DNA from 3 places in the Halorhodospira sp. 9622 genome. Region 3 is predicted to be linked to each of the others. Evidence: predicted binding sites of a transcription regulator. Region 3 holds the regulator's gene; each other region holds the start of a gene.
The links. The regulator sigma-54, encoded in region 3, starts transcription at its own class of promoters, with help from an activator protein. The targets are predictions, from matches to a motif close to TGGCANGNTNCNTGCTT.
Positions count from the first base shown of each region.

Region 1: the regulator sigma-54 is predicted to act here: its motif matches at 1,915-1,931, upstream of LRG07_RS02040 (PEP-CTERM sorting domain-containing protein).
Region 2: the regulator sigma-54 is predicted to act here: its motif matches at 1,430-1,446, upstream of nifE (nitrogenase iron-molybdenum cofactor biosynthesis protein NifE).

Region 1 is NZ_JAJNRE010000002.1:191,098-194,368, reverse strand. Features, by position in the region: gene prsT (XrtA/PEP-CTERM system TPR-repeat protein PrsT) at 1-1,719, shown strand, start outside; gene LRG07_RS02040 (PEP-CTERM sorting domain-containing protein) at 1,980-2,966, shown strand; gene LRG07_RS02035 (RND family transporter) at 3,034-3,271, opposite strand, start outside.
Region 2 is NZ_JAJNRE010000009.1:63,174-66,444, reverse strand. Features, by position in the region: gene nifE (nitrogenase iron-molybdenum cofactor biosynthesis protein NifE) at 1-1,390, opposite strand, end outside; gene dnaQ (DNA polymerase III subunit epsilon) at 1,640-2,371, shown strand; gene LRG07_RS06995 (HAD family hydrolase) at 2,368-3,105, shown strand; gene LRG07_RS06990 (DUF523 and DUF1722 domain-containing protein) at 3,142-3,271, shown strand, end outside.
Region 3 is NZ_JAJNRE010000012.1:68,451-71,721, reverse strand. Features, by position in the region: gene lptA (lipopolysaccharide transport periplasmic protein LptA) at 1-99, shown strand, start outside; gene lptB (LPS export ABC transporter ATP-binding protein) at 104-829, shown strand; gene LRG07_RS08500 (RNA polymerase factor sigma-54) at 870-2,324, shown strand; gene hpf (ribosome hibernation-promoting factor, HPF/YfiA family) at 2,367-2,693, shown strand; gene LRG07_RS08490 (PTS sugar transporter subunit IIA) at 2,737-3,207, shown strand; gene LRG07_RS08485 (HPr kinase/phosphorylase) at 3,180-3,271, shown strand, end outside.

The sequences.
Region 1 (3,271 bases), on a different contig from region 3:
GCGGCGCGCGATCTGACTGAGCGGGCTAGCGCTTATCCGGGCGGGCATTTTGCTCTTGGGCTCGTCCACTTCGAGCGCGGCCAGGCGCTCGAGGCGCGGCCGCATCTGGAGCAGGCCTTGGCCCGGCACCGCAATTTCCGCCCCGCGATGCCGTACCTGGCTGCGCTGCACATCCAGTCCGGCAATTTTTCGCAGGCTGAGCACCATCTTGAGCGGTTCGCCGCCGCCGGCGGACACACGGCCATGTCCTATGGGCTGCTGGCCGAGTTGCGGGTGGCGCAGGGTCGCCCGGAAGAGGCGCGCGAGATCTTGCGCCGCGCCGTGGCCGAGCGGCCGGGTCTGATGGATGCCTTTGCCCCCGTGCTGGCTGCCCTCTACCTGGATACCGGAGAGACGGAGCGCGGGATCGATACGCTGACCCGGGCGATGGAAAACCGGCCGGAGGCGCCGGCTCTCCAGCAGCTGCTCGGTGTGGCGTTGCTGCGCTACGGCGAGCCGGGCCAGGTCCGCGGGCTGCTGGGGCCCGCGGCCGGCGAGGACGCGGAGGGTATCGAGGCTGCCCTGGCTCGGCAGCGGCTGGAGGACGGCCGTTTCGCCGATGCCCTGGCCCTTGGCCAGGCCGTGCGCGATCAGGCCCCGGATCGCTCTCAGGGCTATACGCTGGTCGGTGCCGCCCATCTGGGTATGGGACAGGAAGAGGAGGCTCTGGCAGCGTTCGCCGACGGGCTGCGCCGGATCCCCGGCAATCCGGCGCTGGGAATGAATCTAGCCATGTTGCAGTTGCAGCGGGGTGAAGTGGAGGCGGCGCGCAGCGCGTTACTTGAGGTCCAGGAGCACCACCCGGGGCATCCGGAGTCAGCTCTCCAGCTAGCGCGCATGGAATCCGAGGTCGGTGGTGACGAGGCTGCGGGTCGGGACTGGCTCGAGCGGGCCGTAGCGGGGCACCCGGAGGCCCTTGAGCCGCACTTGGTGTTGGCTCGCCACCATCTGCGGGCGGGGGCCCCGGAAAAGGCGGGCGCCGTCCTGGATGCTGCCCGGGATCACCATCCAGCCCGGCCGGAGTTGCTCTTTGCGCGCGCTGATGTCTTCGAGCGGGCTGGCGACTACCGAGCCGCCGTGGCAGCTTTTGAAAGGCTTATCGACGCGGTGCCGGACCACAGTGCGGCTCATTTCCGGGTGGCGCGCAACCTCAATCGCCTGGGGGAGTTGGATGCCGCGGAGGCGCATATGCGTGCCTGGCTCGACCGTGCCCCGGAAGATGGACGGGCGCGGCATGTGTTGGGCTCCATGCTCATCGCAGCCGAGCGCTTCGCCGCTGCCGAAGCGATCTACCGCGAGCAGGTCGCTCGCGAGGGGCGTGACACCGTGGCCCTACACAATCTCGCCTGGCTACTGCGTGAGGCCGATCCGGAGGAGGCCGTGGGCTATGCCGAGCAAGCCGCCGCATTGGCACCCGGCGCTGCGAACGTCATGGAGACCTACGGTACGCTGCTCTACCGGCTTGCCGACCACGAGCGGGCAGCGGAGGTCCTCGGGCGGGCCCGTGAGCTTGCTCCGGACGCGCCGCGGATCGGCGTTCAGCTGGCACGGACCTACCAGGCCCTCGGTGATCTTGATCGGGCTGAGGGGCTTCTGCGCGGCGTGCTCGAAGAGCATGCCGAGTTCCCTGCGCGTGCCGAGGCCGAGGCGCTGCTTGAATCCCTCGGCTCCGCTGGTTGATTGCCCCCGTCTAACCTGGAGCGCAATGCGCTCCCGCGAACGCCCCCGTCTCTAGGGGGCGTTTTCGTTGGGGTTGTCGGACGCCTTTACAGGCGGCCATTCCGATTCCCGCGAAGAGTCGGGATGGCCGCGGCCTTTCGATAAAAACACTTCAGGAACAATCGGCTAACGGGTCCGTGTGGCCGGGTGCCCAGATGGCACGCCTTCTGCATTCAGGATGTGGGCGACCCCGTTCGCCCCCTTGAACAGGAGATTAAGCCGTGAAACTGCAAAGAGCGTTTCTAACTTCAGTACTGGGTCTAGCGCTGGCGGCGCCGGCCTGGGCCGGGGATCCTTTCATCATCGATGTCGGTCAGGATTTCTCCGGCAATGAGCGGACCACCACGGGCCAGATCCGGACCCTGGCGGTCAGCGATAGCCTGGCGACGTCGTTCTACTTCGTTGAAACCGCCGATGAGCCTGTCTTCGGACAGATGGCAGCTTCAATCGAACCCGGCACCCGGGTCGCTGATACGAATATCCAGAGCCTCATGGACAGCTACGGCTTCCAGGCCGGCACCTTCACCGCTATCGACGGTACGACAGAGGTAGAGTTCCGCAATCCCGATCCGTCTCAGGACCGGAACGTGGTGAACCTTAACTTCCTCACTGGTGAGGGTGGAATTCAGGGTCGCAACGGCTTTTCCTCGGAGGACTGGTTCATCGATGGAGAAGGCTGGGGTCTGACCTATGACTATCAGATCTTCGGGCAGGTGACCAATGGTGGAGTCTTCTACGACGACGGCTTCGTGAACGTCTACTACGAGGACGGCGACAGTGGGGACCGAACCCAGGTGCTGCGCATGCTGGTCGAGCGTTCGGACCTGCAGCTGGGCAACCTCGATATCTTCGGCCGGGTCGTGTACGAAGACTTCGACTTCAGTGAAGAGTTCGTGCAGAACTTCTTCCGGGATGTTGGCACCGGCAAGACCTTCTACGAGCTGGCGTCCGAGGAAGAAGGCCTGATGATCCCGGTCAGCTGGCGCTTCGACGGCAACATCGATCCGCCGCTGCCGACCGACGATCAGCTGGTGGCTTTCGAGTCGGAGGATGGCACCTCGGTGCTGGTCCGCCAGTCCGAACAGGACGGGACCTTCCGCTACGAGGTTCCGGAGCCGAGTGTCCTGCTGATGATGGGCTCGGGACTGGTGCTGCTCGGCCTGGCGCTGCGGGTCGGGCGGCGCGAGGACGAGGAGGTGGCGTACTGATCCTCGCAGGTCCTCCATCTTCAACAAGGCGATAAACGGCCGCCCCCAGGGGCGGCCGTCTCTTCAATCAGCCCCGCGGTCTTGCCCGGCGGTGCGACAGGGCGATCAACAATGCTGGAAGCACCACCAAATCCACCAGCCAAGCAATAAGCAGACCGAAGGCGGTCAACAGTCCAAAGGCCTGGGTCGGTTGGAAATCGGAAAGGCCCACCAGCAGGAACTGACCCACCAGCACCACGGTGGTCGCTGTGACTGCGCGGCCGGCTTGCCGGCTACTGCGTGCAACCGCCCATACCGCGGAAGCC
Region 2 (3,271 bases), on a different contig from region 3:
CGGTCCTCCCTTCCTGCCGTTCCCAGGGCGCCGGTTCACGCACCTGGGGCCAGATGGGGCTCTCGATGCTGCGGCACAGCTGGCGGGCCAGCTCCACCATGCCGGTGTAGCCGGCGTAGGCGTGGGGGCGCTCCTGGTTGATGTCCAGAAACGGGATGCGCGCCTTCAGCGCGGTGTACATGTTCCGTCCGCCGGCGATGAGCACGTCGGCCTCGTGGGCGCGGACGGTGTCGATCAGCGTCCGCGGCGCGCCGCTATCGAGCATCTGCGCCTGCTCGCCCATCAGCTCGCGGATACGCGCCTTGTCCGCCTCGGTGGATTTGCGCGTTCCGGTGGCGACCACCTCCATGCCCAGATCCTGCAGCGCCGAGACCACCGACCAGCTCTTCACGCCGCCGGTATAGAGCAGGGCGCGGCGCCCGCGCAGGCGCTCGCGGTAGGGCTCCAGCGCGGCATCGGCGCGGGCCTCCTCGCGGGCGATGACCTGCTCGGTGCGCTCGGTCAGCGCCGGGTCGTCGATCAGCCGGGCGAAGCCGCGCAGGGCGGCGGAGGTGTCGGCGACGCCGTAGAAGCTGCCCTCGAAATACGGGATGCCGTAGCGCTCCTCCAGGGTGCGCGCCACATTCAGCAAAGCCTTGGAGCAGACCAGCATGTTGGCCTCGGCCCGGTGGAGGGTCTGCAGCTCGTGGTAGCGGGCGTCGCCGGATAGGCTGCCGAGCAGGCGCAGGCCGAGCTCGTCGAGCAGCGGCAGGACGTTCCAGAATTCGCCGGCGATGTTGAACTCGCCGATCAGGCCTACGTCGTGGATCTGGCGGTCCGCCGGTTGGTCCTCTGCCGGCACCGGTTCCGGCTCGCGGGTGCCGACGATGTGCCGGACCACCGCCTCGCCAGCGATGCGGTTGCCCAGGTTTTTGCTGCCGTAGAATCCGGCGCAGTCCACCGGGATGACTGGCGTGCCCCAGCGGCGCTCGGCGCTGCCGCACACCGCCTCGAGGTCGTCGCCGGTGAGTGCCGGTACGCAGGTGTTGTAGACGAACACCGCCGCCGGGGCGTGTTCGTCCACGGCCTGCTTGATGGCGTGGAACAGCCGCGCCTCGCCCCGGCCCATGATCACGTCCTGCTCGCTGAGGTCGGTGGTCATGCCGATGCGCCACAGGGTGGGCCCGGTGGAGCGGGTGCCGCGGTTATCCCAGGAACTGCCGGCGCAGCCGATGGGGCCGTGGACGATGTGGGCGGCGTCGGCCACCGGCAGCAGGGTGATCTGGGCGCCGTCGAAGGCGCAGCCGCCGGCGGCGGCCCCGGGGGTGGGACGTGCGCAGCCGGACTTCGACCCCTGGTTGTGGGCGCAGCCCGGCTCGTCGAGCAGAGCGGCGATCTCCTGGTTGCGCATGGGCGGGCAGCTCCGGTCGTGGGTGGCTTGCCCGCAGTGCAGCAAGGCGCGTGCCACGCCCGGTCCGCGGTCGCCGCCGCCCTGTGCCGGGCGGTGGCCGGGCGGTGGCCGGGCGGCGAGCGGCGCGCGCGTGTCGCAAATCCGACGGGCGGGCGTTATCGTGTGCCCTTTCGCACAACCTGCGTTGACCCGGGATAGGGCGCACCGCAGACTATTTGGAATCGTTGCAAAGTACCCGGGACCCGAGCCATGCGGCAGATCCTGCTCGACACCGAGACCACTGGCATGGACCCCGCCGAGGGGCACCGCATCATCGAGATCGGCTGCGTGGAACTCGAGCGCCGGCGGCTGACCGGCAACAACTTCCACGAGTACCTCAATCCCGATCGGGCGGTGGACGAGGGCGCGGAGAACGTTCACGGCCTGTCGAACCGCTTCCTGGCGGACAAGCCGCGTTTCGCCGACATCGCCCGGCGCTTCGTCGACTATGTCCGGGATGCCGAGCTGATCATCCACAACGCCCCCTTCGACGTCGGCTTCATCGACGCCGAGTTGGCCCGTCTGGGGCCGGCGTGGGGGCAACTCGAGGACTACTGCACCGTCACCGATTCGCTGCAGCTGGCGCGGCGCATGCATCCGGGGCAGCGCTGCAGCCTCGACGCGCTGTGCAAGCGCTACGGCGTGGACGGCTCGCGGCGCGAACTCCACGGCGCGCTGCTCGACTCCGAGCTGCTCGCCGAGGTCTACCTGGCCATGACCGGTGGCCAGGGCAAGCTCTCCCTGGACGGCGAGGGCCTGGAGCCGGGCGGCGCCGAGCCGATCCAGCGGCTGTCCCCGGAGCGGCCGCGACTGCGCGTCCCGGAATCGGGCGAGCTGGAGCGCGAGGCCCACGAGCAGTTGCTCCAGCGGATCGAGGCGACCTGCGGTGGCCCGGCGCTGTGGCGCCGGGCGGGCGGCGGCGAAGAGGCGGCCGGCTCATGATCCGGGCACCGCTGCGGGCGCTGACCTTCGATCTCGACGACACCCTGTGGTCCGTCGAGGACGTGCTCGCGGCGGCCGAGCAGACCCTGCACGACTACCTGCGCGAAGCCTACCCGGTGGTGGCCGAGCGCTTCGATCCCGATCGCATGCGCCAGCTCCGCCGCGAACTCGCCGCCGCGCGGCCTGAGCTGACGCGCAACGCGACCACCCTGCGCCGTGCCACCATGGCCGAGATCGCCCGCTGCTGCGGGATCGATGGGACGGCCGCGGAGCGCTTTGTGGAGCAGACCTTTGCCGTCTTTCTCGAGGCGCGGCAGGCCCGGGTGGCCCCGTTCCCCGAGGTGTTGCCGGCGCTGCGCGAGCTCTCGGCGCGCTTTCGGATCGGCGTGATCACCAACGGCAACGCCGATGTCTACCGTACGGCGCTGGGGCCCTGCGTCGACTTCGTGGTGCGCGGCGTGGATATTGACATCCCCAAGCCGGAGCCGGCGATCTTCGCCCTGGCCTGTGAGCGTGCCGGGGTACCGCCGGGGGAGGTCCTGCACGTCGGTGATGATCCGCACACCGACGCCGCCGGCGCCCTGGCCGCGGGTATGCAGGCGGCGCTGATGTGCCGTCACGGCCCGCCGGAGCCGCCGGACGGCGTGCCCGACTGCCTCATGGTCCCGGACATGGAGGCGCTGCGCCGTGCCATCGAGCGCAGTGTGGGTGCGGGGCCGGCACAGGACGTTTAGAATGCTGTACAAAAGATGTACAAACCCAGGGAGATCATGAGTCGGGAGAGTGAGCAGAACCGGGAGGATGGTGCCCAAGAGCCAGAGCCACGCATACCGGTCGGCGTGAGCAGCTGCCTGCTCGGCGAGGAGGTGCGCTACGACGGCAGCCACAAGCGCAATCCCT
Region 3 (3,271 bases):
ATCGACGTCGACCTGGAGGGGCAGGTCATGAAGGCCCGCGGCGCCGAGGGGCAGCGGGCGCGGACCATCCTGTATCCGGCACGGCGCGAGGAGGAATGACCCGTTGGTGACGCTGCGCGCGGAGGGGCTGAGCAAGCGCTATCGCGGCCGCACCGTGGTCAACGGCGCGGGGCTGGAGGTCGCCGACGGTGAGATCGTCGGCCTGCTCGGCCCCAACGGGGCCGGCAAGACCACGTGCTTTTACATGGTCGTCGGCCTGGTGCAGGCCGACGAGGGGCGAATCACCCTGGAAGGCGACGACCTCACTCGGTTGCCCATTCACGCCCGGGCCCGATTGGGCATCGGCTACCTCCCCCAGGAACCCTCGGTCTTTCGTAAACTGAGCGTTGCGGATAACGTACGGGCCATCCTGCAGCTGCGCGACGACCTGGACGGCACTGAGCGCGAGCAGGAGCTGGATCGCCTGCTCGAGGAGTTCGGCGTGACCCACGTGCGCGACTCCCCGGGGATCGCCCTGTCCGGGGGCGAGCGCCGGCGCGTGGAGATCGCCCGCGCCCTCGCGGCGAATCCGCGGTTCATACTGCTTGATGAGCCATTCGCCGGGGTCGACCCCATCTCGGTGGGCGAGATCCAGCGGATCGTCCGCCAGCTGGCGCAACGGGGTATCGGCGTGCTGATCACCGACCATAACGTGCGCGAGACGCTGGGCATCGTGCAACGCGCCTACATCCTCAGTGACGGCGAGGTGCTGGCCGCCGGGGACGCCGAGAGCGTGCTGGCCAACCCGCGGGTACGCGAGGTGTACCTGGGCGAGGACTTCCGCCTGTGAGTGACGGACTACGGATGCTTCAAGCACAACGGACACGGCCATGAAGCAGTCGCTTCAGCTACGCATCGGTCAGCAGCTGACCATGACCCCGCAGCTGCAGCAGGCCATCCGGCTGCTGCAGCTCTCCAGCCTGGAGCTGCGCACCGAGATCCAGCAGGCCCTGGAGTCGAACTTCATGCTCGAGCTCGATGAGGAGGCCGAGCCCGGGCAGGAGCAGGAGCAGCAGGAAACGGAACCCCACGAGGACGAGGCACCGGCCAGCGAACCCGCCGGCGAGGACATCCCCGAAGACCTGCCCCTGGACACCTCCTGGGACGACATCTACGACGGCAGCACGGCACTGAGCGCCCCCGGCGACGAGGGTGCGCAGCGCGACACCCTCGACAACCGGCCGGCCGCCTCCGACAGCCTCCAGCAGCACCTGCACGCGCAGATCGAGCTCGAGGCCTTCTCCGCCCGGGAGCGCTCCATCGCCGAGGTCATCGTCGACGCCGTCGGCGACGACGGCTACCTGACCCAGAGCACCGAGGATCTGCTGGCCGGCTGTCCGGCCGACGAGCAAGTCAGCGCCGAGGAGCTAGAGGCGGTCCTGCAGCGTGTCCAGCGGCTCGACCCGACCGGCGTTGCCGCCCGCGACCCTCAGGAAGCGCTGTGCGTCCAGCTCGAGCAGCTTCCCGAGGACACGCCCTGGCGTGCGGAGGCGCAGCACGCCCTCCTCCACCACCTGGAGCTCATCGCCGAACGCCGCCATGACGACCTGGGCCGCGCCCTGGGGGTCGGCGAAGATGCCCTCGGCGGCATCCTCGGTCTGATCCAGAGCCTCGATCCACGCCCGGGCTCGCAGATCAGCGACACAACCCCGGACTACATCATCCCCGATGTCCTCGTCGTGCGCCGCGACGGCGTCTGGCAGGTGGAACTCAACGGCGAGACCGCCCCCCGCTTGCGCGTCAACGCGTATTACGCCAGCCTGATCCGCAGAGCGGACCGCAGCGCGGACAACCACTGCCTGCGCAACCATCTCCAAGAGGCGCGCTGGCTGATCAAGAGCCTGCGCAGCAGGAACGAGACCTTGCTGAAAGTGGCCAGCGCCATCGTAGAGCGGCAACAGGGGTTCCTCGACCACGGCGAGGAGGCGATGCAACCACTGGTTCTGCGCGAGATCGCCGAGGCGGTGGAGATGCACGAGTCCACCATCTCCCGCATCACCACCAACAAGTACATGCACACCCCGCGGGGCACCTTCGAGTTCAAGTACTTTTTCTCGAGCCACGTGCAGACCAGCGACGGCGGAGAGGCTTCGGCGACGGCGATCCGGGCGCGGATCCGCCGGCTGATCGCCGAGGAGGATCGGGCAAAACCGCTGAGTGACAGCGCGATTGCGCGTATCCTTCATGAGGAGGGGATCCAGGTGGCGCGTCGGACGGTCGCCAAGTACCGGGAGTCCCTGTCCATCGCATCGTCGGCGGAGCGCAGGGAGGCCCGGGGGCGCTGAGGCCCCCGGCTCCGCCGGCGGCAAAGGGGTTCAGGAGGCGGTATGCAGATCAAGCTCAGTGGGCATCATGTCGAGATCACCCCGGCCCTCCGGGCGCATGTGAACGAGAAGATGCAACGCATCCAGCGCCACTTCGACCACGTCATCGATACCGAGGTGATCCTCACGGTGGAGAAGAAGCAGCAGAAGGCCGAGTCGGTCATCCACATCGGGGGTGGCGGCGGGCGCGTTTTTGCCGATGCCATCGAGGAGGATCTCTATGCAGCCATTGACGTGCTCGTGGACAAGCTTGACCGTCAGGTCCTGAAACACAAAGAGAAGGCCGTCGATCAGCGACGGCAGGGCGCGTCCCTCAAGGCCAACTTTTAAGGCGGCGGGACGCGGTTCAGCGGGCCAGCCGATCGGACACTCCATGGACATCGAGCAACTCATCACGCCGGAACGTGTTCGCTGCGAGAGCGGCATCGAGGACAAGGAGCAGGTGCTCCTGCGCATAGGCGAGCTGATCGGGGCCAGCGGCGACGGCCTCGACGCCCGGGAGATCAGCAACCGGTTGCTGGCCCGTGAGCGACTGGGCAGCACGGGCCTGGGGCACGGCGTCGCCGTGCCCCACGCCCGCATCGACGGGATCGACCGCGCCATCGGGGCCCTCATCCGCCTGGACCGGGGCATCGATTTCGACGCCTTCGACAAGGCACCGGTGGACCTGCTCTTCGCCCTCGTCGTACCCGAGCACTTCACCGACGAGCACCTGCAGATCCTCGCCAGCCTTGCCGAGATGTTCAGCGACAGCAGCCTGTGCGAGCGGCTGCGCCGCTCCTCGGACGGGGACGAGCTGCAGATGGCCCTGCGCGAATGGCAGTCGCACGCCGACCCATCGTGAACGCGGCCGGGAACCGGCCGGTCATCCCCGGCCTGCTGATGGCGGTCCACGGCCGCGGGATCCT